Regions from separate parts of the Paracoccus aestuarii genome, predicted to be linked through region 1. Evidence: riboswitches for the same ligand, from Rfam matches in the RefSeq annotation. Region 1 holds a riboswitch; each other region holds the start of a gene.
The links. Region 1 has a riboswitch for cobalamin ahead of JHW48_RS01185 (ABC transporter substrate-binding protein). Riboswitches for the same ligand answer to the same signal wherever they lie in the genome.
Positions count from the first base shown of each region.

Region 2: linked by a shared signal. The riboswitch ahead of nrdH (glutaredoxin-like protein NrdH) and the one ahead of JHW48_RS01185 (ABC transporter substrate-binding protein) in region 1 are both predicted to bind cobalamin.
Region 3: linked by a shared signal. The riboswitch ahead of JHW48_RS01875 (DUF1636 family protein) and the one ahead of JHW48_RS01185 (ABC transporter substrate-binding protein) in region 1 are both predicted to bind cobalamin.
Region 4: linked by a shared signal. The riboswitch ahead of JHW48_RS01815 (energy-coupling factor ABC transporter permease) and the one ahead of JHW48_RS01185 (ABC transporter substrate-binding protein) in region 1 are both predicted to bind cobalamin.

Region 1 covers NZ_CP067169.1:232,986-240,502, reverse strand. Annotated here, with positions in the region: gene JHW48_RS01205 (TRAP transporter permease) at 1-2,079, shown strand, start outside; gene JHW48_RS01200 (DUF1850 domain-containing protein) at 2,076-2,447, shown strand; gene JHW48_RS01195 (ABC transporter ATP-binding protein) at 2,438-3,199, opposite strand; partial or broken gene JHW48_RS01190 (FecCD family ABC transporter permease) at 3,196-4,215, opposite strand; gene JHW48_RS01185 (ABC transporter substrate-binding protein) at 4,246-5,238, opposite strand; cobalamin riboswitch at 5,338-5,552, opposite strand; gene JHW48_RS01180 (DUF2474 family protein) at 5,581-5,685, opposite strand; gene cydB (cytochrome d ubiquinol oxidase subunit II) at 5,685-6,716, opposite strand; gene JHW48_RS01170 (cytochrome ubiquinol oxidase subunit I) at 6,719-7,517, opposite strand, start outside.
Region 2 covers NZ_CP067171.1:119,422-126,938, reverse strand. Annotated here, with positions in the region: gene JHW48_RS17690 (TonB-dependent receptor plug domain-containing protein) at 1-811, shown strand, start outside; cobalamin riboswitch at 885-1,086, shown strand; gene nrdH (glutaredoxin-like protein NrdH) at 1,174-1,395, shown strand; gene nrdI (class Ib ribonucleoside-diphosphate reductase assembly flavoprotein NrdI) at 1,400-1,813, shown strand; gene nrdE (class 1b ribonucleoside-diphosphate reductase subunit alpha) at 1,798-3,921, shown strand; gene nrdF (class 1b ribonucleoside-diphosphate reductase subunit beta) at 3,992-4,960, shown strand; gene JHW48_RS17665 (sensor histidine kinase) at 4,965-6,614, shown strand; gene JHW48_RS17660 (response regulator transcription factor) at 6,614-7,333, shown strand; gene JHW48_RS17655 (phosphoribosyl-AMP cyclohydrolase) at 7,318-7,517, opposite strand, start outside.
Region 3 covers NZ_CP067169.1:370,584-378,100, reverse strand. Annotated here, with positions in the region: gene JHW48_RS01900 (asparaginase) at 1-1,103, shown strand, start outside; gene aroQ (type II 3-dehydroquinate dehydratase) at 1,143-1,568, shown strand; gene JHW48_RS01890 (alpha,alpha-trehalose-phosphate synthase (UDP-forming)) at 1,806-3,149, opposite strand; gene otsB (trehalose-phosphatase) at 3,161-3,883, opposite strand; gene cobO (cob(I)yrinic acid a,c-diamide adenosyltransferase) at 3,982-4,611, opposite strand; cobalamin riboswitch at 4,652-4,860, shown strand; gene JHW48_RS01875 (DUF1636 family protein) at 4,957-5,316, shown strand; gene cobW (cobalamin biosynthesis protein CobW) at 5,319-6,362, shown strand; gene cobN (cobaltochelatase subunit CobN) at 6,362-7,517, shown strand, end outside.
Region 4 covers NZ_CP067169.1:358,832-366,348, forward strand. Annotated here, with positions in the region: one part of gene JHW48_RS01805 (IS5-like element ISPaes1 family transposase) at 1-411, shown strand, start outside; gene cobF (precorrin-6A synthase (deacetylating)) at 591-1,319, opposite strand; gene JHW48_RS01815 (energy-coupling factor ABC transporter permease) at 1,316-1,981, opposite strand; cobalamin riboswitch at 2,013-2,229, opposite strand; gene JHW48_RS01820 (cobyrinic acid a,c-diamide synthase CobB) at 2,251-3,561, opposite strand; gene cobM (precorrin-4 C(11)-methyltransferase) at 3,558-4,325, opposite strand; gene JHW48_RS01830 (cobalamin biosynthesis protein) at 4,322-4,645, opposite strand; gene cbiT (precorrin-6Y C5,15-methyltransferase (decarboxylating) subunit CbiT) at 4,627-5,823, opposite strand; gene JHW48_RS01840 (cobalt-precorrin-6A reductase) at 5,822-6,559, shown strand; gene cobJ (precorrin-3B C(17)-methyltransferase) at 6,535-7,263, opposite strand; gene cobI (precorrin-2 C(20)-methyltransferase) at 7,260-7,517, opposite strand, start outside.

The DNA of each region.
Region 1 (7,517 bases):
CCGGCCGACCGGAACCGCCTGGACCCCAATGCCGAGGCCGAGGTCAGCGAGGGCCTGCCCCCCGGCTTCGGCACCGGCATCCCCGGCCGCGTGGCCTTCTGGCTGGCGGTGGTGTTCTCGCTGTTCCAGCTGTGGGCGGCGGCCTATGGCACCCTGCCCAGCCAGATCGTGCGGGCGATGCATGTGGGGTTCCTGCTGCTGCTGGGCTTCGTGCTGGTGGGCAACCTGGTGGCGCGCAGCCGCATGGGCCAGGCCTTCTACTGGGCGCTCGGGCTGTTGGGCTTTTCCACCGGGCTCTATCAATGGATGGAATATGTGCCGCTGATCCGGCGCACGGGGTTTCTGAACCAGACCGACCTGATCATGGGCACCGTCCTGATCGTGCTGGTCTTCGAGGGCGCGCGGCGGCTGATGGGCTGGCCCTTGGCGGTGATCGCGGGGATCTTTCTGGCCTATTGCTTCTTTGGTCAGCACCTGCCCGCGCCCTTCATCCATCGCGGCTATGGCTATGACCAGATCATCGAGCATTTCGCCTTCGGCACCGAAGGCATCTATGGCAGCCCGATCTATGTCAGTTCGGCCTATATCTTCATCTTCGTGGTCTTCGCGGCGTTTCTGGAACGGGCGGGGATGCTGAACCTGTTCAACGATTTCGCGCTTGGCATGGTGGGCCATGTACGGGGCGGGCCCGCGCAGGTGGCCACGCTGTCCTCGGCGCTGATGGGCACGATCTCGGGCTCGGGGGTGGCGAATGTGGTGGCCTCGGGCCAGTTCACCATCCCGATGATGAAGAAGTCGGGCTTTCGCCCCGCCTTCGCGGGCGGGGTCGAGGCGACGGCATCCATGGGCGGCCAGATCATGCCGCCGGTCATGGGCGCGGTGGCCTTCATCATGGCCGAGACGCTGAACGTCCCCTATGCCCGCGTCGTGCAGGCGGCGGTGATCCCGGCGATCCTCTATTTCGGGGTGGTGTTCTGGATGGTCTGGCTGCAGGCCGGGCGCGACAACCTGCGTGGCCTGCCGCGCGAGAGCCTGCCGAATCCCTGGCACGCGGTGCGCGACCAGTGGCCGCTGGTCCTGCCGCTGGCGGCGCTGGTCTATCTGCTCTTTGCGGGCTATACGCCGATCTTCGCGGGGACGATGGGGCTGGCACTGGTGACGGTGCTGATCCTGGGCACGCCGCTGGCCGCGATGATCGGGCCGTTTGCCTTCCGCATGGTCTTCTGGGTGGCGCTCGGGGTGGCGGCGGCCAGCTTCGTGGAGTTCGGCGTCAACCTGCTGGCCATCGTCATCGCGGGGCTGATGGTCGCCTGCGCGCTGCTGAAGGGCGCGCGCCCCACGCTCGGGATCATCCGCGACGCGCTGGCACAGGGGGCCAGGAACGCCCTGCCGGTGGGCATGGCCTGCGCGATCGTGGGCATCGTGATCGGCACGCTGACACTGACCGGCATCGCATCGACCTTCATCGGGGCGATCATCGCGGTGGGCCAGAACAACCTGTTCCTGTCGCTGCTGCTGACCATGCTGACCTGCCTGGTGCTGGGCATGGGCATCCCGACCATCCCCAACTACATCATCACCTCGTCGCTGGCCGGCCCCGCGCTGCTGGAGCTGGGGGTGCCGCTGCTGGTCAGCCACATGTTCGTCTTTTATTTCGGGATCATGGCGGACCTGACGCCGCCGGTCGCGCTGGCCTGCTTTGCCGCCGCCCCCATCGCGAAATCGACGGGGCTGAAGATCTCGATGCAGGCGATCCGGCTGGCGGCGGCGGGGTTCATCATCCCCTTCATGGCGGTCTATACGCCGTCGCTGATGCTGCAGGACGGGGGCGCCATCGCCGAGGCCTGGGGCTATCCGGTCGAGGTGGCCTTCGTTCTGGTCAAGACGGTGGTCGGCGTGGGCCTCTGGGGGGTGGCGGTGGTCGGATACCTCTTTGGCCGCACGACCTTGGGCGAACGGCTGCTGGCCATGGCGGCGGGGGTGTCGATGATCCTGGCCCTGCCCAACAGCGATGCGATCGGCTTTGGCCTGGCGCTGGCCTTTCTGGCTGCGCATGGGCTGCGGCTGCGGCGGGCATGATCTGTCTGGGTGCCGGGGCGGCGGTGATCCTGGCGCTGAGCGGGCCGGATTTCACGCTGGACTGGTCCCATTCCGTGACCCGCGACCGCTGGTGGGAACGCTGGCGCGCCGATGCCGCGGGGCTGGCCCCGGTCGAGGCGCGCATCGCCGGGCCCGGCGCGGGGATCGACCTGCCCCCCGATGCCGTTCTGCGCGACGGCGTGTGGCATTTCACGCCCCATCTGCCGCCCCGCCCCGAGGTCACGCTGGCCGCATCCGGGGCCACGGGCGGGGCTTGGCGGATCTGCGCCCGGGGCGAATGCCACGCCCTGCCCGAGGACCGCGGCCCGATCCGCCTGTGGCAGGCGGCCGATTGCGATCAGGGCTGAAACCGCCAGACCGCCTGCCCATCCGCCGGATCGGTCAGCCGATGGGCGCGGATGCCGAAGACCCGGCCCAGCAGCGCGGGCTCCAGCACCCGGTCGGGCGGCCCCGCCCGGACCAGCCGACCCGCCTGCATCACCGCCACCCGGTCGCAGCGCAGCGCGTGGTTCAGGTCATGCAGCGCGATGACCACCGCGATGCCCAGCCCCGTCACCAGGTCCAGCAGCTGCAGCTGGTGGCGGATGTCCAGATGGTTCGTCGGCTCGTCCAGCAGCAGGATTTGCGGCGCCTGGACCAGGGCGCGGGCGATATGGACCCGCTGGCGTTCGCCCCCCGAAAGCGAGGCCCAGTCCCGGTCCTCCATCCCCGCCAGCCCGACGCGGGCCAGGCCGTCCGCAACGCGCGCGTCGTCCGCCGGGCCCCAGGGATTGTCGCGGTCCAGCCAGGGGATGCGGCCCAGACCTGCGGCCCCCGCCACGGTCAGCCGGTCGGCCGTGTCGGCGAATTGCGCGACGAAGGCCAGCCGGCGGGCGACCGCGCGGCGGGGCATCCGGGCGATGTCCCGCCCGTCCAGCAGGACCCGGCCCGTATCCGCCCGCGCCAGCCCCGCCAAGGCCCGCAGCAGGGTCGACTTGCCCGACCCGTTGGGACCGACCAGGCCCAGAACCTCGGCCCGCCCGACCCGCAGCGAGACATCGTCCAGCACCCGGGCCCGGCCGCGGCGCAGATGCAGGGCGCGCGCCTCCAGCACGGTCATCGGGGGCCTCCGTGGCGGATCAGGATGACGGCGAAGATCGGCGCGCCGATCAGCGCGGTCACCACGCCGATGGGCAGGACCTGGCCCGGGATGACGATGCGCGACAGGATGTCGGCCCCCACCAGAAAGACCGCCCCGATCAGCGCCGATGCCGGGATCAGCCGCCCATGCCCGGTGCCGACCAGCATCCGCGCCGCATGCGGCACGACCAGCCCGACAAAGCCGATGGCCCCCGCGATGGACACCATCACCGCCGCGGCCATGGCCGTGACGCCGATCAGCACCACGCGCACCGGGCCCACCCGGACGCCCAAGGCGGCGGCGGCCTCGGGGCCGAAGGCGAAGGCGTCCAGGCTGCGCGCATGGGCCGTCACCACGACCAGCGCGACAAGCGCCGCGGGCAGGGCCAGATGCACATCGGGCCAGCGCACCCCCGACAGGTTCCCCAACAGCCAGAACATCAGCCCGCGCGCCTGTTCCGCATTGGCCGATCGCGCGATGATGAAGGCCGTCAGCGCGTTGAACAGCTGCGACCCCGCGATGCCGGCCAGCACGATCTGGCTCGTCGCCTGCGCGCCCGCGCCGGCCAGCCGCGCCAGCCCCGCGACCAGCAGGAACGCCCCTACCGCCCGCCAGCGCCCCCGCCCCCATCGGCACCATGCCCGCGCCGAGGCCCGCCACCGTGACCAGCACGGCCCCGGTCGAGGCCCCCGCCGATATGCCCAGCAGCCACGGATCGGCCAGCGCATTGCGCAGCAGCGATTGCAGGACCAGCCCGCAGATCGCCAGCCCCGCCCCGCAGGCCCCGCCACCAGCGTGCGCGGCAGGCGATAGGCGCGCACGATCCCCGCCTCGATCGCATCGGGCGCGGGCAGGCCCAAGACCGGCCCCGCCAGCGCCCGCAGGACGGTGCCGGGGGGATGGGCGGGCGTCTCGCCGATGCAGATGCCGGCCAGCAGCGTGACCGCCAGCACCGCCCCCACCCGCAGCGCGGCACCGCCCCGCCCCGCGCGCAAGCGCCCCGGGGGCGGCCAGGGATCCGTCCGTCACGGGGCCAGCCCGGCCATGGCCTCGGTCAGGGCCTCCAGCCCGTCGAACATGCGCAGGCCCGCATGCATCGCCTCGGCATCCAGGATGACGATGCGATCCTCGCGCACGGCGGTCATGCGGCTGGTCACCGGGTCGGACCGCAGGAAGTCCAGCTTGGCCTCGTGATCGTCGGCGGGAAAGCGGCGGCGGTCCATCCGCGCGATCACGATGACCGAAGGATCGGCGCGGGCGATGCTTTCCCAGCCCACGGTCGGCCATTCCTCGTCCGACTGCACGACGTTGCGCAGGCCCAGCTGGTCCAGCATCCAGGCCGGGATGCCGCGCGCCCCCGCGACATAGGGATCGACCTCCAGATGCGCGGAAGAAAACCAGACCACCGCCGAGGCGTCGGGCAGGTCCAGCCCCCGAGCCCGGTCCACCGCCGCCGCCTGCCGGGCGCGCAGATCGGCCTGCAGCGCCCGCCCGCGATCGCCCAGGCCCATCATCCGCGCCATCTGGTCGACCGAGGCATAGAGCGTCTCGATGTCGAAATCCGCCTCGCGCGTGCCGTCGGCGCCCACGGTATTGTCCTTGGCCGCGCAATCGGTCGGCATGACATAGACGGGGATGCCCAGATCGGCGAACTGTTCGGGCCGACCGACCACGCCCTGCGCGCCGATCATCCATTCGAACATGGTCACCACCAGGCCGGGCCGGCGGTTCACCACGGATTCGAAGCTGGGCATGTTGTCGGCGATGCGCGGCACGCCCGCATCGGCATCGGCATGCCGGGGCAGCACCGCGTTGAACCACAGCGCGGTGCCCGCCATGCGGTCCTCGGCGCCCAAGGCATAGAGGATCTCGGTCGTGGACTGGCCGATCGAGACGACATTGGCGGGCGGTTCGGCCAGCGTCACGGTGCGGCCGCAATTCTCGATGGTCAGGGGGTGGTCGGCCAAGGCCGCCGCGGGGAACAGCGCCAGCAGGGCCAGCGGCAGGATACGCGTCATCTGTCTTCCTTCCCGAAAACAGGGGGAAGGGCCGCGACGGACCGCACGCGATGCCAGACGGGACGCGCCATGCCGGACCCGCCCGCGCACCCCGCCCGGTTCAAGTGTCAAGCGATGGCAGGTCTCCTGACTGGCGGATACGGCGTCCCCGGCCTTCCCATCCCGCAGGGGGACAGTGGCATCGTCGGGGGGCCTGGCCGCTTACAGTTGCGGGGGCAGTCGCGGGTTCGGCGCCTGATGGCTACACCTCACCGCGTTCCCTTTTCACCCGCGCGCAGCCTGTGGCGCACGGGAACCATCGGCGCCTGCATGGCCCGCGCGCGCCCGGGCGTCAAGCGCGCATCACAGGATCCACAGCCGGATCAGCCAGGCGACGGCCCCCAGGGCCGCCACGCTGGCCACCCACAGGGCCACGAACCACGCGATCCGCGACAGGCCGCGGGGCATCAGTGATACCCCTCGTTCGGGTCGATCTTGCCGCGGAACACCCAATAGGAATAGGCGGTATAGGACAGGATGATCGGGATCAGCACCGCCGCGCCGACCAGCATGAAGATCTGGCTGTTCTCGGGGGCGGCGGCCTCCCAGATGGTGACCTCGACCGGGACGATATAGGGATACATGGAATAGCCCAGCCCCGCGAAGCCCAGGACGAACATCCCCAAGGCGCAGAGGAACGGCCAGTAGTCGTGATGGCGCACCATCAGCGTGCGGAACATCCCCAAGGCCAGCAGGCCCACCATCGCGGCGACGCCTGCTGCCAGCACGATGTTCCAGCCCCCGAACCAGCGGCTGTAATAGCCGTCCTGCAGGAACGGCGTCCACAGGCTGACCACGCCCATGAAGGCCACCGTCGCCAGGCCCAGCAGCCAGGCCCGGCCGCGCATGCGTTCCTGCAGGCGGCCTTCGGTCTTCATGACCAGCCAAGTCGCGCCCAGCAGCATGTAGCCCACCGCGACCGCCAGCCCGACCATCAGCGTGAAGGGCGTCAGCCAGTCCCACCAGCCGCCGGAATAGCTGCGCGCGGCCTTGTCGATGTCGATCCCCTGCAGCAGCCCGCCCAAGGCCACGCCCTGCGCGACGGCCGCCATGGTCGATCCGCCGATGAAGGCCAGATCCCAGACCGGGCGCCAGCGCTTGGTCTTCCATCGGAACTCGAAGGCGACGCCGCGAAAGATCAGCGCCAGCAGCATCACGATGATCGGGACGTAAAGCGCGGGCAGGATCAGCGCATAGGCCAGCGGAAAGGCCGCGAAGAGGCCGCCGCCCCCCAGGACCAGCCAGGTCTCGTTGCCGTCCCAGACCGGGGCCACGGAATTCATCATCACGTCACGGTCATGGCCCTCGGGCTCGACCGCGAACAGCATGCCAAGGCCCAGGTCGAACCCGTCCAGCACCACATAGACCAGCACCGCGAAGGCGATGATGAAGGCCCAGATGACGGTCAGGTCGAAGGATACTCCGTCTGCGATGGGCATGGTCATTCTCCGGGCTGGATGCTGCGGGTCTTGTGCTGCTGGGCGGGGGTGGTGCCGGCGGTGCGGATGGGACCGTCGGCATGGTCCTTCATCCGCGGTTCGGCCACCACCGGGGCGCGGTTCATCAGCCGCATGATATAGTATGTCCCGGCCCCGAACACCGCGAAATAGACGATGACGAAGGCGATCAGCGAGGACCCCACCGCCGCCGCGTCCAAGGGCGCCGCGCTATCCGCGGTGCGCAGATAGCCATAGATCGTGTAGGGCTGGCGGCCGACCTCGGTCGTGATCCAGCCCGCCAGCACCGCGACCAGCCCCGATGGCGCCATGATCAGCGCCGCGCGGTGCAGCATCGGGCTGTCGAACAGCGTGCCGCGCCAGCGCGACCAGGCTGACCACAGCCCGATCCCCAGCATCGCGAAGCCCAGCATCACCATCACCCGGAAGGACCAGAAGACGATGGCGACGGGGGGCTGATCCTCGATCGGGATGGTGTCGAGCCCCGCCAGCGGCGCGTTCAGGTCATGCTTCAGGATCAGCGAGGACAGCTTGGGGATGCCGATGGCGTAATCCAGCCGCTGTTCGGCCTGATTGGGCAGGCCGAACAGATAGAGCGGCGCGCCTTCGGGATGGCTTTCGAAATGACCCTCCATCGCCATGACCTTGGCGGGCTGATGTTCCAGCGTGTTCAGCCCGTGGATGTCGCCCAGAAAGATCTGCACCGGCGCAAAGATCGTGGCCATCCACATCGCCATCGAAAACATTGTCCTCGTGGCCGGGCTGACCCGGTCGCGGCGGTGG
Region 2 (7,517 bases), on a different replicon from region 1:
GCGGATGGGCTCGGTCGCGCTGGAATACCGCGCCGCGCTGGACGGGGGGCTGGACCTTCAGGCCGGGCTGCGCCGCGACCGGAACCGCGAATTCGCCGATTTCACCAGCTGGACCGTCGCCGGGTCCTGGCAGGTGCCGGACCGGCCCTTGCGACTGCATGCCTCGGCGGGGACGGGGCTGGTCAGCCCGTCCTTCATCGAGCTTTTCGGCGGTTTCGGCACGATCGGCAATCCCGACCTGCGCCCCGAGATCAACCGCAGCATCGACATCGGAATCGAGACCCAGCTGGCCGGCGGCATCATCGACCTGACCTGGTTCCGCGAGCGTCTGGACCACGAGATCGAGTTCTTCGTCACCGATGCGGGCGCATTCTCCTATCGCAACCGCACCGGCCGCAGCCCGCGCGAGGGGGTCGAGCTGTCGGGCCGCATCGCGGTGACCGACGCGCTGACCTTGGGCGGCAGCTATACCTATCTGGACGCGCGCGACCCCGGCGGCGCGACCGAGATCCGCCGCCCGCGGCACGAGGCCGCAGTCTCGGCCAGTTTGGCCCTGCTGGAGGGGCGGGCCGATCTGTCGGGCGATCTGCGCCATGTCTCGGGCCTGCGCGACACCGAATTCTGGCTGGACGGCGGGACGGTGACGGTCCCGTCCTTCACGGTGGCGAATGTGGCGGCAGGCTATGACCTGACGCCCCGGGTGCGGGCGACGGCGCGGGTGGTCAACCTGTTCGATCGCGACTATTCCGAGGTGATCGGCTATGCCAGCCGGGGCCGCACCGCCTATGCCGGATTGCAGGCCCGCTGGTAAGGGTAGGCGATTCGACCGCCTGCGGGGGCCGCTTTCGAAAACACAAGATGTTGACAGTCGCGTGGCGATCATGTCCATATCGGGTGGTCATGGTGCCCCCGACTCGCGTCGGGGGTGAAAAGGGAAACCGGTGCGCCCCGTCGCGGGTCAGGCCGGTGCTGCCCCCGCAACTGTAAGCGGCCGGCAGGGCTGATCACGCCACTGGAGCGATCCGGGAAGGCCAGCCCCGCCATCAGGCCGCCAGCCAGGAGACCTGCCATGACGCGACAGAAACGACTCCGGGCGGCGGGCCCGGCGGCGTGGCGCGGGACGTGGTCCCGGCCATTCCGTGCCCGTATGGCCCATCACGAAAGGCACGGCCCATGACCATCACCGTCTATTCCAAACCCGCCTGCGTGCAATGCACCGCCACGACCCGCGCGCTGGACGCCAAGGGCCTGGACTATCACGTGATCGACCTGACCCAGGATGACGAGGCGATGGCCCGCGTCACCCAGCTGGGCTATCGCCAGGCGCCGGTGGTGATGGCGGGCGACCGCCACTGGGCGGGCTTTCGCCCCGACATGATCGGCCAGCTGGCCTGATCCCGTGGCGGGGCTGGTCTATTTCTCCTCCGGTTCGGGGAATACGGCGCGGTTCATCCAGGCTCTGGGCCTGCCCGCCGCGCGCATCCCGATCCGCCAGGACGAGGCCGTCCCCGCGCCCGGCGCGCCCTATGTGTTGATCTGCCCGACCTATGCCGACGGCACCGGGGCGGGCGCGGTTCCCAAACAGGTGATCCGCTTTCTGAACGACCCCGCCCGCCGCGCCCTGATCCGGGGCGTCATCGGGGCGGGCAACCGCAATTTCGGGGCGACCTATGGTCTGGCCGCCCGGATCATCGCCGAGAAATGCCGCGTCCCGCTGCTGGCCACCTTCGAGCTGGCCGGGACCCAAACCGATATCGCCCGCATCCGCGACGGGCTGACCCTGTTCTGGAGAGAGCCATGCTTGACGCCGTGAAGCCCGACCTCGACTACCACGCGCTGAATGCGATGCTGAACCTCTATGACGGGGACGGTCGCATCCGCTTCGACGCGGACCGCATGGCCGCGCGGCAGTATTTCCTGCAGCATGTGAACCAGAACACGGTCTTCTTCCATTCGCTGGACGAGAAGCTCGATTACCTGGTCGACGAGGGCTATTACGAGGCCGAGGTCCTGGCGCAATACCCGCGCGAGTTCCTGCATGCGATCTGGGCCGCCGCCTTTCGCGCCAAGTTCCGCTTTCCGACCTTCCTGGGCGCGTTCAAATACTACACCAGCTACACGCTGAAGACCCGCGACGGGCAGCGTTATCTGGAACGCTACGAGGATCGCGTGGTGATGGTCGCGCTGACCTTGGCGCGTGGTGATCAGGCGCTGGCGATGCGCTTCATGGGCGAGATGCTGTCGGGCCGTTTCCAGCCCGCGACGCCGACCTTCCTGAATGCCGGGAAAAAGTCGCGCGGCGAGCTGATCAGCTGCTTCCTGCTGCGGATCGAGGACAACATGGAGTCCATCGGCCGCGCCATCAACTCGTCGCTGCAATTGTCCAAGCGCGGCGGGGGCGTGGCGCTGATGCTGACCAACATCCGCGAGGCCGGCGCGCCGATCAAGGGAATCGAGAACCAGTCATCGGGCGTCATCCCGGTGATGAAGCTGCTGGAGGACAGCTTCAGCTATGCCAACCAGCTGGGCGCGCGGCAGGGGGCGGGTGCGGTTTACCTGAACGCGCATCACCCGGACATCCTGCGCTTTCTGGACACCAAGCGCGAGAATGCGGATGAGAAGATCCGCATCAAGACCCTGTCGCTTGGCGTGGTGATCCCCGACGTGACCTTCGAGCTGGCGAAGCGGAACGAGGATATGTACCTGTTTTCGCCCCATGACGTGCAGAAGGTGTACGGCGTGCCCTTCTCGGAGATATCGGTTTCCGAAAAATATGCCGAGATGGTCGAGGACAAGCGCATCAAGAAGCGCAAGATCAACGCGCGGGCCTTCTTCCAGACCCTGGCCGAGATCCAGTTCGAATCGGGCTATCCCTACATCATGTTCGAGGACACGGTGAACCGCGCCAACCCCATCGCGGGGCGGATCACCATGTCGAACCTGTGCAGCGAAATCCTGCAGGTGGCCGAGGCCTCCGAGTTCAACGAGGATCTGGGCTATGCCAAGATGGGCACGGACATCTCCTGCAACCTCGGCAGCCTGAACATTGCGCAGACCATGGACGGCCCGGATTTCGGCGAGACGGTGGAGACGGCGATCCGGGCGCTGACCGCGGTCAGCGAGATGTCGGCGATCGACGCCGTGCCCTCGATCCGGCGCGGCAATGACGAGGCGCATGCGGTGGGCCTTGGCCAGATGAACCTGCACGGGTTCCTGGCGCGCGAGCGGATCCACTACGACAGCCCCGAAGCGGTCGAGTTCACCAGCGTCTATTTCGCGGCCGTCGCCTATCACGCGATCCGCGCCTCGAACGCGCTGGCGCGCGAGAAGGGTGAGACCTTCAAGGGGTTCGCGGATTCTCGCTATGCGGACGGGTCGTTCTTCGAGAAATACGTCACCCGCGACTGGCTGCCCGAGCGGGAGGGCGTCGCGCGGCTGTTCGAGGGCATCACCCTGCCGAAGCGCGCCGATTGGGCGGCGCTGCGTGAGGCGGTGATGAAGGACGGGCTCTACAACCGCAACCTTCAGGCGGTGCCGCCGACCGGGTCGATCAGCTATATCAACAACTCGACCAGCTCGATCCATCCGATCGTGTCCAAGATCGAGATCCGCAAGGAGGGCAAGATCGGCCGCGTCTATTACCCCGCGCCCTTCATGTCGAACGAGAACCTCGACTACTACCGCGACGCCTACGAGATCGGGCCGGATGCGATCATCGACGTCTATGCGGCGGCGACCGAGCATGTGGATCAGGGTCTGTCGCTGACGCTGTTCTTCCCGGCGGAGGCCACGACGCGGGACATCAACCGGGCGCAGATCAAGGCGTGGAAATCGGGGATCAAGACGATCTATTACATCCGCCTGCGCCAGGCCGCGCTGGAGGGGACCGAGGTGCAGGGCTGCGTCAGCTGCTCGCTGTGACCGGCGTCGGACCGGGGGCCTGCCCCCGGACCCCCGGGGTATTTGGACAACGAAGAAGAGGCTTTGGGCGATGCGTGACATGGTGACGGGCGCGGCGCGCGCGATCAATTGGAACCGGTTGGAGGACGAGAAGGACCTGGAGGTCTGGAACCGGCTGACGGTGAATTTCTGGCTGCCCGAGAAGGTGCCGCTGTCGAATGACGTGCAGAGCTGGGCGACGCTGCGGCCGGCCGAGCGCGAGCTGACCATCCGGGTCTTTACCGGGCTGACGATGCTGGACACGATCCAGTCGAGCCTGGGCGCGCCCGCGCTGATGGGCGATGCGATCACGCCGCATGAGGAGGCTGTGCTGTCCAACATCGCCTTCATGGAGGCGGTGCATGCGCGGTCCTATTCGTCGATCTTCTCGACGCTGTGCTCGACGCCGGAGGTGGATGATGCCTTCCGCTGGTCCGAGGAGAACCCGCATCTGCAGCAGAAGGCGCGGCTGATCCTGCAGGAATACGCGGCGGACGCCGATCCGCTGAAGCGCAAGATCGCCAGCGTTTTCCTGGAAAGCTTCATGTTCTATTCGGGCTTCTACCTGCCCATGTACTGGTCCAGCCGCGCGAAGCTGACCAACACCGCCGACCTGATCCGCCTGATCATCCGCGACGAGGCGGTGCATGGCTATTACGTCGGCTACAAGTTCCAGCGCGGGCTGGAGCGGGTCGGCGAGGCCGAGCGCGACGCGCTGAAGGATTTCGCCTTTTCGTTGATGTTCGACCTTTACGAGGTCGAGAGCCGCTATACCGAGCAGCTCTATGACGGGATCGGGCTGACCGAGGACGTCAAGGCCTTCCTGCATTACAACGCCAACAAGGCGCTGCAGAACCTGGGCTATGAGGCGCTGTTCCCGCCCGCCGCCTGCGAGGTGAACCCCGCGATCATGGCCGCCCTGTCGCCCGACAGCGAGAACCATGATTTCTTCTCGGGGTCGGGATCGTCCTATGTGATCGGCAAGACCGTCGCGACCCAGGACGAGGACTGGGATTTCTGATCCGGTGACACCGACCCGGTCACGGCGCCGGCGCAGCAGCTATGTCCGGCGGCTGCAGCTCGCCTTCGGGGCCTTGGCGGGCCTGGCGCTGCTGATGGCGGTGCTGGGCTGGCACATCCTGCGCGAGGCCGAGCATCGGGTCCTGCGCGGGCGGATCGCCAGCGATGTCTATACCTCGCTGCTGCTCTTTGCCGAGGCCAAGGCCGAGCTGCGCAACTGGTCCTATCGGCGCGTCCTGGACCAGCCGGCGACGGCGGAGGCGCGCGACGCGCTGATCGACGCGCTGCAGGGGCATCTGGGCGATTACGCGGCACTGGCCGATCTGGCGCGGGCGCGCGATGCGGGCCGCAACAAGCCCGCGATCGAGGCCGAGGCCCGCGACCGCATCCTGACGGTGCTGGCCGCGGTGGTCGACCGGCTGGATGCGCAGACCGGGGCGCTGCTGCCCGCATCGCCCTTGGCCGAGGGCGTCGCCATCCGCCGCATCGACCGCCAGTTCGACAGCCTGGCCGAGGCGGACCTGCCCGCGCTGCTGGACGAGGGGCTGCGGGCCGAGCGCGCCGCGCTGGATCTGGAGCGTCTGCGCGCCGACGAGGGGCTGGCCGATGCGCGCCAGCTGTTTCTGGCCGCGGCGGGGACGGGGGCGGTGGGCAGCCTGGCGCTGGCGCTGTTGCTGGTCCTGCGCCTGCGCCAGCCGCTGCGGCGGCTGGAGACGGGGCTGGCGGCCTTTGCGGCGGGGGATTTCGGGCATCGCTTCGGCGGGTTCAGGGATCGCGAATTCGTCCAGCTGGGCCGCCAGCTGAACGCCATGGCGACCGAGGTCGTCCAGAACCGCCAGCGCGACGATGAATTCCGCAGCCAGCTGGAGGGCGCCGTCCAGGCGCGCACCTCCGATCTGCGCCGTGCCTTGGCGGAACTGGCGGCCTCGGAACGGGCGCGCCAGCAGCTGGTCGCCGATATCGGGCATGAGCTGCGCACCCCGGTCACGGTGATCCGGGGCGAGGCGCAGGTGGCGCTGCGGGCGGCGGATGCCGATGCGCCGCGGGCGGCCTTGGGGCGCATCGTCGACGTGACGCGCCAGATGGGCCGGTTGATCGAGGATCTGCTGGTCTTCGTGCGCCGGCCCGATGACGGGATGCGGGTCGATCCGCGCCCGGTGGGTCTGGCGGATGCCTTGGACCGCGCGTTGGGCGGGGCGCGCAGCCAAGGTGCGGCGCGGGGCGTGACGGTGGCGATGGGCGCGGTGCCCGCAGGCATCCGGGTGATGGCCGATCCCGACCGGCTGCAGCAGATCCTGGCGGCGCTGCTGGATAATGCGCTGCGCTATTCCCATCCCGGCGGCGCGGTGTCGGTGGATGTCGCGACGGATGGCGGGCGGGTGCGGATCGCCTTGCGCGATCAGGGCATCGGGATTACGCCGCGCGACATGGATCATGTCTTCACACGCGGCTGGCGGGGCAGGGCGGCGCGGCGTCACCGGCCCGACGGGCTGGGCCTGGGCCTGGCGATCGCGCGCGACCTGGCACGGGCACAAGGCGGCGGGCTGGATCTGGGCCCGAACGATCCGCGCGGCGTGGTGGCGGTGCTGGCCCTGCCCTTGGCCCCTGATCCCGGGGCCCCCGATCCCGTGTCCTCCGATCCCGGGGCCGCCTGATGGAGATCCTGCTGATCGAGGACGATCCGCGCGTCGCGGATTTCCTGACCCGCGGCCTGCAGGCCGAGGGCTACGCCGTCCAGCACCGCGCCTGCGGGCGCAGCGGCCTGGCCGCGGCCGAGGCGTTTTCGCGCGACTGCCGGATGCGGGGCGCGGCGGGGGTGATCGTGCTGGATGTGCTGCTGCCGGGGATGGACGGGCTGACGCTGTGCCATGCGCTGCGCCAGCGCGGCCATGACGTGCCCATCCTGATGCTGAGCGCGCTCGGCGAAAGCCGGGAACGCACCGACGGGCTGCGGCGGGGGGCGGATGACTATCTGCCCAAGCCCTTCGATTTCGACGAATTGCTGGCCCGGATCGAGGCGTTGATGCGCCGCGCCCTGCGCCCCGTCGACCGCGCACCGCCGCGCATCGGCGCCATCACGCTGGACCGCCGCCTGCCCGCTTTGCGCTGCGGCGAGCGCGAGCTGGCCCTGACCGCGCGCGAGCTGGCCCTGATCGAGCTGCTGATCGCCGCGCGCGGGGCGACCGTCAGCCGCGAGCGCATCCTGGCCCGTGTCTGGCAGACCGATCGCGACCCGCTGACCAATGTCGTCGATGTCTATGTCAGCCGGCTGCGGCGCAAGCTGGCCGCGCTGCAGCCGGGCGCGGGGATCCTGGCGGTGCGCGGCCTGGGCTATCGCCTGACCGCGCCCGACGGGGATCAGTTCACGCCATAGGGCAGCGAGGAATGGTGCAGCACGATGCGCAGATCGCCCGCCGCGTCGCGCTGGAACCCCCAGGTCTTGTCCACCGTCGTCACCGCGCCGTCGGGGCCGGTGATATGGACATGGCCCATGGTCAGCGCCGTGTCGCCGGCGATGAAGATGGCGGCGTTCTCGACCTCGACCCCGGTCCAGCCTT
Region 3 (7,517 bases), 140 kb from region 1:
CGGTCGGCATGGCGCGGGCGGCCCTGTCCAAGCCGGTGATCCTGACCGGCGCGCAGCTGCCCCTGTTCCGCGACACGGGCCAGGGGCTGGTCCTGAACGCGGGCAGCGACGCGCTGGCCAACCTGACCGGCGCGCTGGAGATGACGCGCCTGCGCCTGCCCGAGGTCGGGCTGTTCTTCGACGGCCGCCTGCTGCGCGGCAACCGGGCGCTGAAGGTCTCGACCACCGGATTTGCGGGTTTCGACAGCCCGCATCTGGGGGCCTTGGCGGAACGCGGCATCGGCATCCGCATGGGGGTGGCGCCCCTGCCCGGCCCCGCCGCGCCCGACCTAGCGCTGGATGATGCGGTTGCGCGGGCGCGGGCGCTGGAGCGGCTGGACAGGATCGCGGCGCGGATCGACGATCAGCGCATCGTCCAGATCCCCGCCCTGCCCGCCGATCACCGCGCCGACCGCTCCCTGCTGGCCCAGATGGTGCGGGCCGCGCTGGACCAAGGCGCGACCGGCCTGATCCTGGAGGGGTTCGGCGCGGGCAACTTGCCCCAAGGCGCGGGCGCGCTGGCCGATGCGATCGGGGCGGCGCGGGTGCCGGTGCTGATCGCCAGCCGCGCGGTGGGCGGCCAGGTGGGCGCCTTCGACTATGCCGCCGGGGCCTGGATCGCGGGGACCGGGGCGGTGGCCGCGGGCGACATGACGCCGGTGGCGGCGCTGGCCAAGTTGATGATCCTGAACGCCGATCCGGCCACGCCCGATCCGCGCGCGATGCTGGCCCGCAGCCTGACGGGCGAATGCACGCCCCGCGACCGGATCGACCCCGCGCTCTGGCCCGGTCAGGCGCTGGAGGCGGCGGACGCGCCCCTGAGGCTGGAAAACGACCCCGCGACAGGCCCCCGGCTGATCCGCGGGGCCCGGGCCCTGTGGCAGACCCCCGGGCCAGGGCGGCTGGCCATGCGGGGCGACCGGCTGGCGCTGATCGCGCCCGACGGGGCGGTGGCCTGGGCGTCGGATCCCGCGCCGGGGGCGGTGCCGGTCCTGACGGCCGAGGGGCTGGTCCTGGTCGATCCGGCGGGCCGCGCCGCGCCGGTCATTGCGCTGGCGGGCTGAGATCCGCTAGCAGGGTTCCGGGAACCAAGGGGAAATCCGATGCCGCTGATCCATGTCCTGAACGGCCCGAACCTGAACCTGCTGGGCATGCGCCAGCCCGAGATCTATGGCCGCGAGACCCTGGCCGATCTGGAGGCGCTGTGCCGCGAGGCCGCCCGCCCCCATGACATCCGCTTTCTGCAATCCAACTGGGAAGGCCAGATCGTCGACTGGATCCACGAGGCCCGGCAGGAGGCCGCGGCCATCGTCATCAACCCCGCAGCCCTGACCCATACCTCGGTCGCGGTGCTGGATGCGCTGAACGCCTTCGACGGCCCGGTGATCGAGGTCCATATCAGCCAGGTCCACAAGCGCGAGGCCTTCCGGCATCATTCCTATGTCTCGCATCGCGCGGACGGGGTGATCGCCGGTCTGGGCTTGGGCGGCTATGTGGCCGCGATCCGCCATGTGGCCGGGCTGATCTGACGAAAAGAAGCCGCCGGCCCGGCCGCAGGGAGGAGGGTTGCGGCAGGACCGACGGCGCGGCACCCGATGCGGGGCACCCGAGGAGGACGCACAAAAGCCATTGGCTTCATGTCCCCACCCTGCCCGCCGCCGTGTGATTCGTCCCGCATCGCCCCGCGTCGCGGCGCCCGGAAACCGCCTCTGCCGCGCCGCGGCGCAGCATGGGCGGCGTTTGCCCGCGAAACGGGCAGTCCGCGCTCAGCCGAGCGTCTTCAGATAGCTGTCCGACCACCATGCCACGTCATGATCGACCACATCGCGCAGCAGGGCCGCGTGCTGGTCGCGGCGTTCGGATTTAGACATGCGCATCGCCTCGGCCATGGCGGCGGCCATCTCGGTCGGGTCATGGGGGTTGATGACCAGCGCCTGCTGCATCGTCTCGGCCGCGCCGGCAAAGCGCGACAGGATCAGCACGCCGGGATCCTGCGGGTCCTGGGCCGCGACATATTCCTTGGCCACCAGGTTCATCCCGTCGGCCAGGGGCGTGACCAGCCCGATGCGCGCCTGACGATAAAGGCCCGCCAGGACCGGGCGCGGAAAGGGCCGGTGGATGAAGCGGATCGGCGTCCAGTTCAGCGTCGCGAACTGGCCGTTGATGCGCCCGGCCAGATGCTCGGTCTCCTCGCGGATGGTCTGATAGGCCTCGACCTCGCCCCGGGTGGGCGGCGCGATCTGCAGAAAGCTGATCTTTTCATGCAGGTCAGGGATCTTGTCCAGCAACAGCTGATAGGCGCGGAACCGCTGCGGGATGCCCTTGGAGTAATCCAGCCGGTCCACGCCGATCATCATCTTGGCGCCGGTCAGGCTGCGCATGCGGTCGCTGTCAGGGGCGCAGGCGGCCTCGGCCATGAAACTGTCGGCGTCGATGCCGATGGGAAACACCCCCGCCCGGACGCGGCGGCCGCACAGATCGAAATGCCGCGGATCGGCGGGATCGGCCCCGGCCAGCTGGCGCGCGCTTTCGGCGAACGCCCCCAGGTCGCGTTCCGCCTGGAACCCGATCAGGTCGTAATGGGACAGCCAGTCGAACAGCTGGCCCGGATTGGGCAGGGCCGCGCAATCGCCCGGTCCCGGAAAGGAGATGTGCAGGAAATGCCCGATCCGCGCCGTGACGCCCAGGGCGCGCAGATGCGCGGCCAGCGGGAACAGGTGGTAATCCTGCACCCAGATGCGGTCGTCGGGGCGCAGCTCCCGCGCCAGCATCCGCGCGATGCGGGCATTCACCCGGTCATAGCCGTCCAGATATTCCGGCAGGATCCGCGTCAGGCTGGGCCGCCCATGACAGACCGGCCAGAGGATCGAGTTGGAATAGCCCAGGTAATAGGTCTCGTGTTCATCCGGCGTCAGGTCGAAGGACAGGCGCTGGAAGGCCGCGCCCGGATGGCTGCGCAGCGCGGGTTCCGCATCCGGCGTCACCTCGCCGGAAAACCCCACCCAGACCCCGCCCGATGATTTCAGCGCGTCCTGCAGGGCGACGACCAGCCCGCCGGATGGCGCATCCCCCAAGGGAAGGCGGTTCGACACGACGATCAGGCGGGACATCGGCAGGCTCCTCAGGTCAGGCTGCGGTCCAGCCAGAGGGCCAGGGCCGCGGGATCGGGCAGGCGATGGGCGGCCGCGGTGGCGCCCTCGCCGATCTTGATGGCCATGCCGCCGCGCGACTGCGCCTCGGCCATGGCGGGTTCGTCAGTGGTGTCGTCGCCTGCAAAGACCGGCAGGCGGCCGTGGAACGGCTCCAGCGTCATCAGATGGGCCAGGGCGCTGTCCTTGCCGACACCGGCGGGGCGCAGCTCCAGCGCCATCTTGGCGGGCTGCAGCATCAGATGCGGGTTCCGGGCGGCCAGATCCTGCATGATGCGCCGCACCTCGGGTTCCAGTTCCGGGGCGGCGCGGTAGTGCAGGGCGCCGCCATGGGGTTTCTCCTCGACCAGCAGGGCGGGATGGGGGGCGGCCAGGGCGCGCAGGTCGGCATGCAGCGCGGCCGCGTCGAATTCGGCGTGATGCAGGGTTTGGACATGGCCCGCGCGCAGGGACAGCTCCGACCCGTGGCTGCCCGCGACCACGCCCGGGAAATCCGGCAGATGCCCGCGCAGATCGGCCACGTCGCGCCCCGAGATCAGCGCCACTGCGCCCCCCTGACGGTCATGCAGCCGCGCCAACCGGTCGCGCAGCGCACCCGTCACCCGGACCGCATCGGGGCGCGGGGCGATATCCACCAGGCAGCCGTCGAAATCCAGGAACAGCGCGGCATCGGGCGACAGCGGGGGCAGGGTCATGGGCGGGCCTTCGGGTCGTGGATGACGCAAAGGGAACCCGCCCGCCCCCGCCCCGGTTCACCGGGATGTGAGGTTTTTCTGCCCCGCGGCGCGACGGATCAGTATTCCACCCCCGGCTGCGCCTTGATCCCGGCACGGAAGGGATGGCGGATCTGGGTCATCTCGGTCACCAGATCGGCGGCGGCGACCAGCGCCTCGGGCGCGCCGCGGCCGGTCAGCACGACATGGGTCATCGGCGGCTTCTCGGCCTCCAGAAAGGCCAGCACCTCGGCCACATCCAGATAGCCGTAGCGGAAGGCGATGTTGATCTCGTCCAGCAGGACCATGCGGATGGCGGGGTCGCGGATCAGATCCTTGGCGCGGTCCCAGCCCGCGGCGGCGGCGGCGATGTCGCGCGACTTGTCCTGGGTTTCCCAGGTGAAGCCCTCGCCCATCGCGTGGAACTGACAAAGGCCCGCGAAATGCGTGGTCAGCAGGCGCCGTTCGCCGGTATCCCACGCGCCCTTGATGAACTGGACCACCGCGCAGGGCATCTGATGCGCGATGCAGCGCATGATCATCCCGAAGCCGCTGGAGGATTTGCCCTTGCCCGGCCCGGTATGGACGATCACCAGCCCCTTCTCGCCGGTGCGGCTTTCCATCATGCGGTCGCGGGCGGCCTTCTTCTTGGCCATCTTGCGGCTGTGGCGGGCCAGGTCGTCTTCGGGAATGGGGTCGGTCTGCGTCATGCGGTCGCTCCTTGCGGTTGACAATGGGCGGGGACGGGGGTTTGGTCGCGGGCGTGTTGGTTCCTGTCTATGACAGGCGAAGAGGGAATGCGACAAGGCCCCCCAAAGGGCCCCAAGCGCAGCCGCCCCCGCGACCGTGACCGGAGAGGTCGCCCGATCCACTGGCCCCCAAGGGCCGGGAAGGGGGGCGATCGTGGGGGAAACCCCGGATCCGCAAGCCGGGAGACCTGCCAGCACCGGATGATGACGGGCGAACGGGGTGTTTCGCAACCGGCAGGTGATGGCCGGATGCCCCGTGCCTGCACCTTCCGGACGCCCCTTTGCCGCAAGGAGAAAGGGGCCGCGATGCGCGCCGTTCTGCATGTCTGCACCACCTGTCGCGGCACCCTGCCCGATGACGATCCCGATCCCTGCGCGCCCCGCGCGGGCGCGCGCCTGTTGGCCGCGCTGTCGGGCGATGCCCCGCCGGGGGTCCGGATCCGCCCCGTCGAATGCCTGTCCGCCTGTTCGCAGGGCTGTGCCGTCGCGCTGTCGGGGCGGGCCAAGTGGTCCTATGTCTATGGCCGCCTGACGCCTGACGACGCGGCCCAGATCCTGTCGGGCGCCGCCGCCTATGCCGCCGCGGCCGACGGGGTCGTGCCGTGGCGCGAACGCCCCGCCATCTTCCGCAAGCAGAGCCTTGCCCGCATCCCCCCGCAGGAGTGACCATGACCGACCTGACCAAGACCCCCGTCACCGTGATCACCGGATTTCTGGGATCGGGCAAGACGACCCTGATCCGCCACCTGCTGCGCAATCCCGGCGGGCTGCGTCTGGCGGTGATCGTCAACGAATTCGGCACGATGGGCGTGGATGGCGACATCCTGCGCGGCTGCGCCGACGAGGCCTGCCCGGCCGAGAACATCCTGGAGCTGTCGAACGGCTGCATCTGCTGCACCGTGGCCGATGATTTCATCCCCACGCTGGAATCGCTGATGGCTCTGCCGCGGCGGCCCGACCACATCCTGATCGAGACCTCGGGTCTGGCGCTGCCCAAGCCGCTGCTCAAGGCCTTCGACTGGCCCGCGATCCGGCTGCGGATCACGGTCGATGGCGTCATCGCCCTGGCCGATGCCGAGGCGGTGGCCGCGGGCCGGTTCGCCCCCGACGTGGCGGCGGTGGACGCGCAGCGCGCCGCCGATGAGGGCCTGGACCACGAGACCCCCCTATCCGAGGTCTTCGGCGACCAGATCGCCTGCGCCGATGTAGTGCTGCTGACCAAGGCGGATCTGGCGGGCGATGCGGGGGTCGCCGCCGCGCGGGACGCCATCGCCGCCGAGGCGCCCCGCCCCCTGCCCATCCTGACCGTGACCGAGGGCGTGGTGGATCCGCGCCTGATCCTGGGCCTGGGCCGCGCCGCCGAGGATGACCTGGACGCCCGCCCCAGCCATCATGACGGCGCCGACGATCACGAGCACGAGGATTTCGACACGGTCGTCATCGACCTGCCCGAGATCACCGACCCCGCCGATCTGGCCGCGCGCATCGGGCGGCTGGCCACCGAACAGCGGATCCTGCGGGTGAAGGGCCATGTCGCGGTGGCGGGCAAGCCGATGCGCCTGCTGGTCCAGGCGGTGGGCGCGCGGGTGCGCCATCAATACGACCGGCCTTGGGGCACGACCCCGCGCGCCTCGCGGCTGGTGGTGATCGCGGAACATGACCATGTCGACGCGGAGGCGATCCGCGCGGTGCTGACGGGCGTGCCCGCCTGATGCATGTGGTCTTTCGCGAAGAGGTCGGTCTGGACCGGACCGACGCCCCCTTCGATCCCGGGCAGACGCCCGGCGATCTGGTCGTGCTGTCCTTTTCGGACAGCGACCTGGGGGCCTTTGCGGAGGGCTGGCGCCGCGCGGCGGGGGGCCTGCCCTCGACGCGCCTGTGCAACCTTGTGGCGCTGCGCCATCCGGTCTCGGTCGATACCTATGTCGAGCGGACCCTGTCGGGGGCGCGCGGCATCCTGATCCGCCTGATCGGCGGCGAGGACTGGTGGCCCTATGGGCTGGCCTCGGTCCAGGATCTGGCGCGCAGGCGGGGGATCGCGCTGGCGGTCCTGCCGGCGGATGGGCGCGACGATCCGCGGCTGGACCGGGCCTCGACGGTGCCCGCATCGGTCCTGCGCGTGCTGCGGCGTCATTGCGACGAGGGCGGGGCGGTGGCCGCGCAGGCGGCGCTGGCGCAGCTGGCCATCGCGGCGGGGCTGCAGGCCGCGCCGGTCCTGGGCCGCCCCGCCCTGCCGCGGATGGGGTTCTATGACCCGGGGCGCGGGGTCATCCCCGATCCCGGCCCGGTGGGGGCGCTGGTCACCTTCTATCGCAGCTGGCTGGCGGCGGCGGATGTGGCGCCGATCGACGCGCTGATCCATGCGCTGCGCGATCGCGGCATCGCGGCGATGGGGGCATTCGCGCCGTCCCTGAAGGCCGAGGGGCTGGCGGAATGGCTGGCGGGGGCGCTGCCGGGCGGGCCGGGGATGGTCGTCAATGCGACCGGGTTTTCGGGTGGCGCGGTCGATGGGTATTTGGGCAACGGAGAAACGGCGGGGGTCGCGCCCTTCGGCGGATGGTCCTGCCCGGTGTTTCAGGTGGTGTTGTCGACGAACCGGCGCCGCGACTGGCTGGCGGCGGAGCGGGGGTTGTCGCCGTCCGATCTGGCCATGACCGTCGTGCTGCCCGAGGTGGATGGCCGGATCCTGGCGGGGGTCGTCAGCTTCAAGGGCGTCGCGCCGCGCGATCCGGATCTGGAATATGCGCGTTTCGTCCATCGGCCGGATATGGGGCTGCTGGGGCAGGCGGTGGACCGGATCGTCGCCTGGCGCGGGGCGGCGCGGGATGTGGCGGTGGTGCTGTCGACCTATCCCGGCCGCGACTGGC
Region 4 (7,517 bases), 130 kb from region 1:
GGTGGGTTCTCGACCAAGATCCATCTCAGGGTCAACGGCGCAGGCCTCCCGATGAGGACCGAGATCACGCCGGGGCAAGAGTCCGATTACACCGGCTACGATCTGGTGATGGCCGACAATCTTCCACAGCCCGCCGTTCTGGTCGCCGACAGGGGCTATGACTCTGATAAAATTCGGGAAGACATCGAGAGCCGCAACGCCCTGCCCATGATACCGATGCGAAAGAACCGAAGGGTGCGCAAGGCTGTCGACATGACCATCTATACCCTGCGCAACATGGTCGAGCGCTGCTTCAACAAGCTGAAAAACAGCCGCCGCCTGGCAACCCGCTACGACAAAACCGCCGAAAGCTTCCTCGGCTTCGTCGACGTCGCCTGCATCAGGCTCTGGCTCCGCCATTTGTCAACATGACCTAGACGAAACCACGCCAACCCCTTATACCCCACTCCGCTTAATCATCTCCTTCAGCAGCGCCCTCTTCCCCCTCTCGCTGATCCGGCGGGGTCCTTCTATCAGCACCCCCGCCCCAAGCTCCGAGGTGAACGCGGCGGCTCGTTGCCCGTGCCTGCCAGCGCAGCGGCTCCCGAAGCTCAGGCCGAGCGCGCCAGCAGGTAGCAGTCCATGATCCAGCCATGGGCGGCGCGGGCGGCGGTGCGGGTGGCCTCGATGCGGGGGGCGGCCTCGGCCAGGGGGCCGTGGTCCAGGCGCTCTTGGGGCATGCCCAGATAGGCGCCCCACCAGATCTCCAGCCCCTCTGGCGGCAGCGTCGCGAAGGCGCAGCCGCCGTCCAGCATCACCACTGCGCGGTCGCAGTCTGGGGGCCAGCCGCCTTCGCGCAGCTGGCGGCCGGTGGTGATGCGGACCTCTCCGCCAAGGGCGTTCAGGGGGATGGCATGGGCCGCGCACAGCGCCTGGATCGCCGTGATGCCGGGGATCACCCGCGGCCGCCAATCCAGCCGCGCCGCGATCCGCAGGCTGCTGTCATAGAGCGACGGATCGCCCCAGACCAGCATCGCCACCGTGCCGCCCTGCGGCAGGTCCACGGCCTGCGCCCAGGCCGCGGCGATGGCGTCGTGCCAGGCCTCGACCCCGTCCAGATAGGGCAGGGACGGGTCGCGGCGGGGCAGGTCGACATGGGCAACCGCGCCGTCGGGGCGGTGGCGGGCCAGCATCGCGTGGCGCAGATGGGCTAGGTCCTCCTTGCCCGCGCCCTTGCGGGGGATCAGGACCAGGTCGGCCTCCTGCAGGGCGCGGACGCCCTGCAGGGTCAGGTGGTCGGGATGGCCGGTGCCCGCCCCGATCAGCACCAGCTCGATCATGCGTAGAGCCGCGGCGTGACCAGCCCGCTGCCGCGCAGGCCGCGCGCGGCCTTGGCGCCTGCCAGCACCGCCAGATCGACCAGCGGCTCCAGCGCCAGGACCAGCATATAGGCCGCGCCGAAGGACAGGATGCCGGGCAGCGCCTCGGCCCCCTGGCCATAGAAGGCCCAAAATGCAACCCAGACCACGATGCCGCCCTGATAGGCCGCCGACAGCGCCAGCGCCTGGCCATAGCGCAGGTCCACATAGGCCGTGCCCGGCGCGATGATCCGCCGCGCCACCGCCTGCAGCGCGAACAGCGGCACCAGCAGCGTCGTCACGTTCATCCCGTATTGCGGCAGATCGAAGGGCGCGAAGACCAGCCCCTGGATCAGCAGGCCAAGCGCCAGCCCGATCGCCGCGGGCGCGGCCCCCAGGATCAGGAACAGGGTCGAGCCGAGGATCAGGTGCACCTCGGACACGCCCACGGGCCAGGTCGGCAGGACCTCGAAGAACAACAGCGTCGCGGCCGTGGCCAGGCCCGCCCGCGCGGCCAGCGATGCCGCGCCCTGCGCGCGCAGCGCCCCGGCCGCCAGCTTCAGGGTATAGAGCCCCGCCGCGGCTGCGGTCGCATGGCTCAGGATGATCTTGGCGCCGGTGACGACGCCTTCCTCGATATGCATGTCACACTCCTTCGGCCGTCCACCCGACGGCATGGGGTTGGCTGACATGGCCGGTCTCCTGGCTCGCGGGTCGTGGCGCGGCGTCGGCCTTCCCGGATCGCTCCAGTGGCCATGGGTGACGCGCGCTCTCCGCATACAGTCGCGGGGGCGGCCGGGGCTTGGGGCGCCGCGATTGGGTCCGCCCTTCCCCGTTCCCGATGAAGCCCGACGCTGAGCGTCTGACGGGCACCATGCAGTGCCATCACCTAGACGTGATCGCCCCGTCCGCGTCAAGCCGAGGCTGGGGCGATCAGGTGAAAGAAGGTGCCGGTGACCTGATCGCGGCGGCTGCCGGTCTCGGGGACCTCGGCGCCGGTCGCGTCGGTCACGCGGGCCAGGGGCGCGTCGGGCTGGGACAGGACCGTGGCATAGTGGAATTCATGCCCGCGCAGCGCCACCCGCCCCAGCCCCGGCAGAGCGGTCAGCGGCTCGGCTCGGCGGTATCCCAGATGCATCCGGCGCTTGGCATAGCTGGTCTCCAGCCCCAGCAGGCCCAGCATCGGGTGGCGCAGCCCATCGGCATCGACCAGCCCCGCCCCAAGCGCCATATAGCCGCCGCATTCCCCATGCACCGGCCGCGTCGCCGCAAAGCGGTGCATGGCCGTGCGGAAGCCGTTGCAGGCGGCCAGCCGGGGCGCGTGCAACTCCGGGTATCCGCCCGGCAGCCAGCAGCAATCGGCGCCGTCATCCGGCCCCTCATCCGCCAGCGGCGAAAAGGGCAGGATCGTGGCCCCGGCCCGCCGCCAGGCCTCCAGCACATGCGGATAGACGAAGCTGAAGGCCGCGTCGCGGGCCAGCGCGATCCGTCCCCCCGGCGGCGTCAGCGGTCGGGGCGCGGGGGCCTCGGGCAGGGCACGATGGGCGGCGGCGGCGATGATCGCCTCCAGGTCGCAATGCGCGGCGATGAACTCGCCCGCATGGTCCAGGATGGCCTGCAGTCCCGCCGTCTCCTCGGCCTGAATCAGACCCAGATGGCGTTCAGGCAGGGTGATGTTGCCCTGACGCGGCAGGCTGCCCAGCACGCGGATGCCCGCCTGATCCATCCCCTCGCGGATCAGCCGGTCGTGGCGCGGCGAGGCCACGCGGTTCAGCACCACCCCCGCAAAGGGCAGATCGGGGCGCAGCGTGGCAAAGCCCCGCGCCGTGGCCGCCGCCGATTGCGCCTGTCCGCCCACGTCCAGGATCAGCACCACGGGCCAACCCATCATCTGGGCGATTTCCGCGCTGGAGCCGATGCCGGTTTCCCCCGCGGTCGCCACCCCGTCGAACAGGCCCATCGACCCCTCGGCCAGGACCAGATCGGCGGGCGGTTGGCCGGTCGCATGGGCGATCAGCCGCCCCGGCTCCATCGCCCAGGCATCCAGGTTGAAGCTGGCTCGCCCCGAGGCCGCCAGGTGGAACCCCGGATCGATGTAATCCGGCCCCGACTTGAAGGGCTGCACCGTGAGTCCCTGCCGGCGCAACGCGGTCAGCAGGCCCAGCATCAGCATCGTCTTGCCCGTCCCCGATGCGGGGGCGGATATCATCAGACCCGGGGTCATTCCGGAAACCTCGGCGCGTCGCCCACGGGGCGATAGCGGCGGTCATAATCGGCGGCGTAAAGGCGGCTGTCCTCGAACCCCTCGCCCGCCAGCGCGGGGCCGACCAGGATCAGCGCGGTGCGGTCGATGCCCTGCGCGTCTACCGTTGCCAGGGTCGCGCGGATCACCCGCTGGTCCGGCCAGCTGGCCCGCCAAACCACCGCCACCGGGCAGTCGGGGCCGTAATGCGGGGTCAGATCGGCCACCACCTGCTCCAGCGCGTGGATCGACAGATGGATCGCCAGCGTCGCTCCGGTCGCGGCGAAGGCCGCCAGCGTCTCGCCCCCGGGCATCGAGGATGCGCGCCCCGGCGTCCGGGTCAGAACCACGGATTGCGCAAGGCCCGGCAGGGTCAGTTCGGTCTGCAGCGCGGCGGCGGCGGCGGCGAATGACGGCACGCCCGGCGTCACGTCGAAGGGGATGTCCAGCGCTCGCAACCTTCGGATCTGTTCCCCCATCGCGGACCAGACCGACAGATCGCCGGAATGCAGCCTCGCCACGTCCTGGCCCGCCGCATGGGCGGCGGCGATCTCCTCCATGATCCGGTCCAGCGACAGGGGCGCGGTGTTCACGATCCGCGCGCCGGGCGGGCAATGGGAGAGCAGCGCGGCAGGCACCAGCGACCCGGCATAGAGGCAGACCGGGCAGGCCGCGATCAGGTCGCGGCCGCGCAGGGTGATCAGGTCGGGCGCGCCGGGGCCTGCGCCGATGAAATGGACGGTCATGGAACCTCTGCGATCGCGATGGTGACGGGACCGAAGGTCCGGCGCGGATGGGTCAGGCGGCCGCCCGCCGCAAGGGCGGCGGCCTCGGCCACCGATCCGGTGCCGAAGGCGGCCAGGATGCGGGCGGATTGCGTGGGTGTGGCGACGCCTGCCACCGCGACCAGGTGCAGGGGCAGGGTGCGGGCCCGCGCCAAGGGGCGCAGCTCGGGCGCGCGTTCGGGAATGGTGGCCAGCGCGTCGGCGCCGCCCGCGGCCTCCAGCGCGGCCAGCAGGGCGGGCAGGGGGGTGCCCGGGCGGCAGCCTATTCCGGCGATGCGCATGTGACGCTCCATTGCACGATCGGGCGGGCGGGGGTCCAGCCGCGCATCCGGCCCAGGGGCGCGGCCTCGGCGATGTCGATGCGCAGCAGGCGGCCGCCGTGATCGGCGTGCCAGCGGGCCAGCAGCGATTCCGTCTCCAGCGTCACAGCATTGGTGACCAGCCGCGCGCCGGGGGGCAGGCGGGCCCACAGCGCCTCCAGCAGCGCCTGCGACGCGCCGCCGCCGACAAAGACCGCATCAGGGGCGCCGGGCGGCAGCGCCTCGGGGGCCGAGCCTTCGATCACCGTGACCCGCCCCCCCAGGCCGAAGGCGTCCAGATTGGCGCGGATGGTGGCGATGCGGTCGGCGCGCGGCTCCACCGTCACGGCGCGGCCCCCGGCCAGCGCCCATTCCACCGCGACCGATCCCGAACCGCCGCCGATATCCCACAGCACCTCTCGCGCGCGCGGGGCCAGGGCCGCCAGTGTCAGCGCGCGGATGGGCGATTTGGTGATCTGCCCGTCATGGGTGAACAGCGCATCCGCCCGCCCCGGCACCGCAGGCAGGCCAAAGCCACGCGGCAGATCCGCCCCGTCGATGGCCACCGCCACCGGTGCCGCGCAGGTCAGGGCAAAGCCGTCGGCGCGCGTGCTGCGCACCCGTTCGGACGGCCCGCCAAGACGCTCCAGCACCGTCAGCCGCGCAGCCCGCGCGCCCTGTCCGACCAGCCATTGGGCCAGCGCGGCGGGCGCGTCGCCATCGCGCAGCGTCGCGATGATCCGGCAGCCGCGCACCAGATGCGGCCGCAGCCGCGCGAAGGGGGCGGCATGCAGGCCCAGGGTCGCGGTGTCTTCCAGCCGCCAGCCAAGCCGGCCCGCCGCCAGCGACAGCACCCCCGGCGCGGGCAGGGCGCACCATTCGTGACGCTCCAGCGCCGCCGCGATGCTGCCCCCCGCCCCGCACCAGAAGGGATCGCCCGATACCAGCGCCGCCACCCGCCGCCCCCGCAGCGCCAGCAGCGGCGCCAGATCGAAGGGCACCGGCCAGGCCCGCCCCCGCGCGCCCACCCCCACCAGGGCCAGGTGGCGCGGGCCGCCAAAGACGACCTCGGCAGCCTCTAGCGCGCGCAGGCTTGCGCCGGGCAGGCCGTCCGGTCCATCTTCGGTGATCCCGATGATCGTCAGCCAAGGGTCAGACATGCGACGCATCCTGCTGCTGGGCGGCACGAGTGAGGCCAGCCGCCTGGCCGCCCTGCTGGCCCGCGCCGGTGTCGCGGCGGTCTTCTCCTATGCCGGACGGACCGAGGCGCCCATCTCCCAGCCCCTGCCCACGCGGATCGGCGGCTTCGGCGGGGTCGAGGGCATGGCGCGCTACCTGCGGGACCAGGACATCGGCGCGGTCATTGATGCGACCCATCCCTTTGCCGCCCAGATCAGCCGCAATGCGGATGCCGCCTGCCGCGCGGGCGGCGTGCCGATGCTGATGCTGCGCCGCCCCGCCTGGCCGGTCGATCCCGGCTGGAGTCGCATTCCCGACATCGCGGGCGCGGTCGCGGCGCTGCCTTGCGCGCCCACCGGCGTGTTCCTGGCCATCGGCAAGCAGACCTTGGCGCCCTTTGCCGCCCTGCCGCATCGCTGGCTGCTGCGGCTGGTCGATGCGCCGGGTGCGCCGCCCCTGCCCGGCGCGCAGGTCGTGCTGGCGCGCGGCCCCTTCACAGTCGCGGGCGACCGGGCGCTGATGGCCGCGCATGGCATCACCCATCTGGTCGCCAAGAACAGCGGCGGCGCGGGGGCGCGGGCGAAGCTGGACGCGGCGCGCGATCTGGGCGTGCGGGTCGTGCTGATCGACCGGCCCGCGGCGCCCGACCGGCCGCAGGTCGACACGCCGGAACAGGCGCTGGACTGGCTGCATCAGACTGCCCCCCGGGGGGTATAGACCCACCGGCCCACCCGCCGCGTGGCGCGGTTGCCGACCAGCACGACGGTGCGCATGTCGGCCATGTCGGGCGTGGCCTCCTCCAGCGTGACCACGCGCAGCGCCTCGTCAGGCGTGGTGACGGCGCGGGCAAAGATCATCAGGCGTTCGGGTTCGCATTCCTCGCGCAGCACCTCCAGCACGCGGGCAAAACCTGCGGGTCGGCTGGCCGAGCGCGGGTTGTAGAAGGCCATCGCGAAATCACCCCGCGCCGCGTGGCGCACCCGGTGTTCGATCAGCGCCATGGGTTTGAGGTTGTCCGACAGGTTGATCGCGCAGAAATCATGGCCCAAAGGAGCGCCTGCCCGCGCCGCCGCCGCCAGCATCGCGGTGATGCCGGGCAGGATGCGGATGTCGGGGTCGGCGCCCTCGGCCTCCAGCGCCTCGAACAGGGCGGAGGCCATGGCGAAGACGCCGGGATCGCCCGACGAGACGATCACCACCCGCGCGCCCTGCGCTGCCAGGGACAGAGCATGGCGGGCGCGGTCCAGCTCCACACGGTTGTCGCTGGCATGCAGGGTCAGGCCGGGCCGAGCCGCCACCCGCGCGACATAGGGGATATAGCCGATCACGTCCGTCGCCTGATCCAGCGCGGCGGCGACTTCGGGGGTCACCATGGCGTCAGACCCCGGCCCCAGCCCCGCGACGGTGATCCAGCCGGTCATTCCGCCACCCGCGCCATGGGGCGCCGTCCATGACCATGGACCAGCAGGATGGCGAAATAGGGGCAGTCGTCATCGGCCACCTCCGCCACAGGCGCGATGCGCTGGCCGGGCATGGTGCCGCGTTCGATCAGCCAGGCATCCGCCAGACGCCCGGACGCCGCCAAGGCGCGGCGCAGCTTGGGCAGGTTGCGGCCGGTCTTCATCACCACCAGCGCGTCGCTGCCCTGCATGTGGCGGATCAGGTCCGCCTCGGG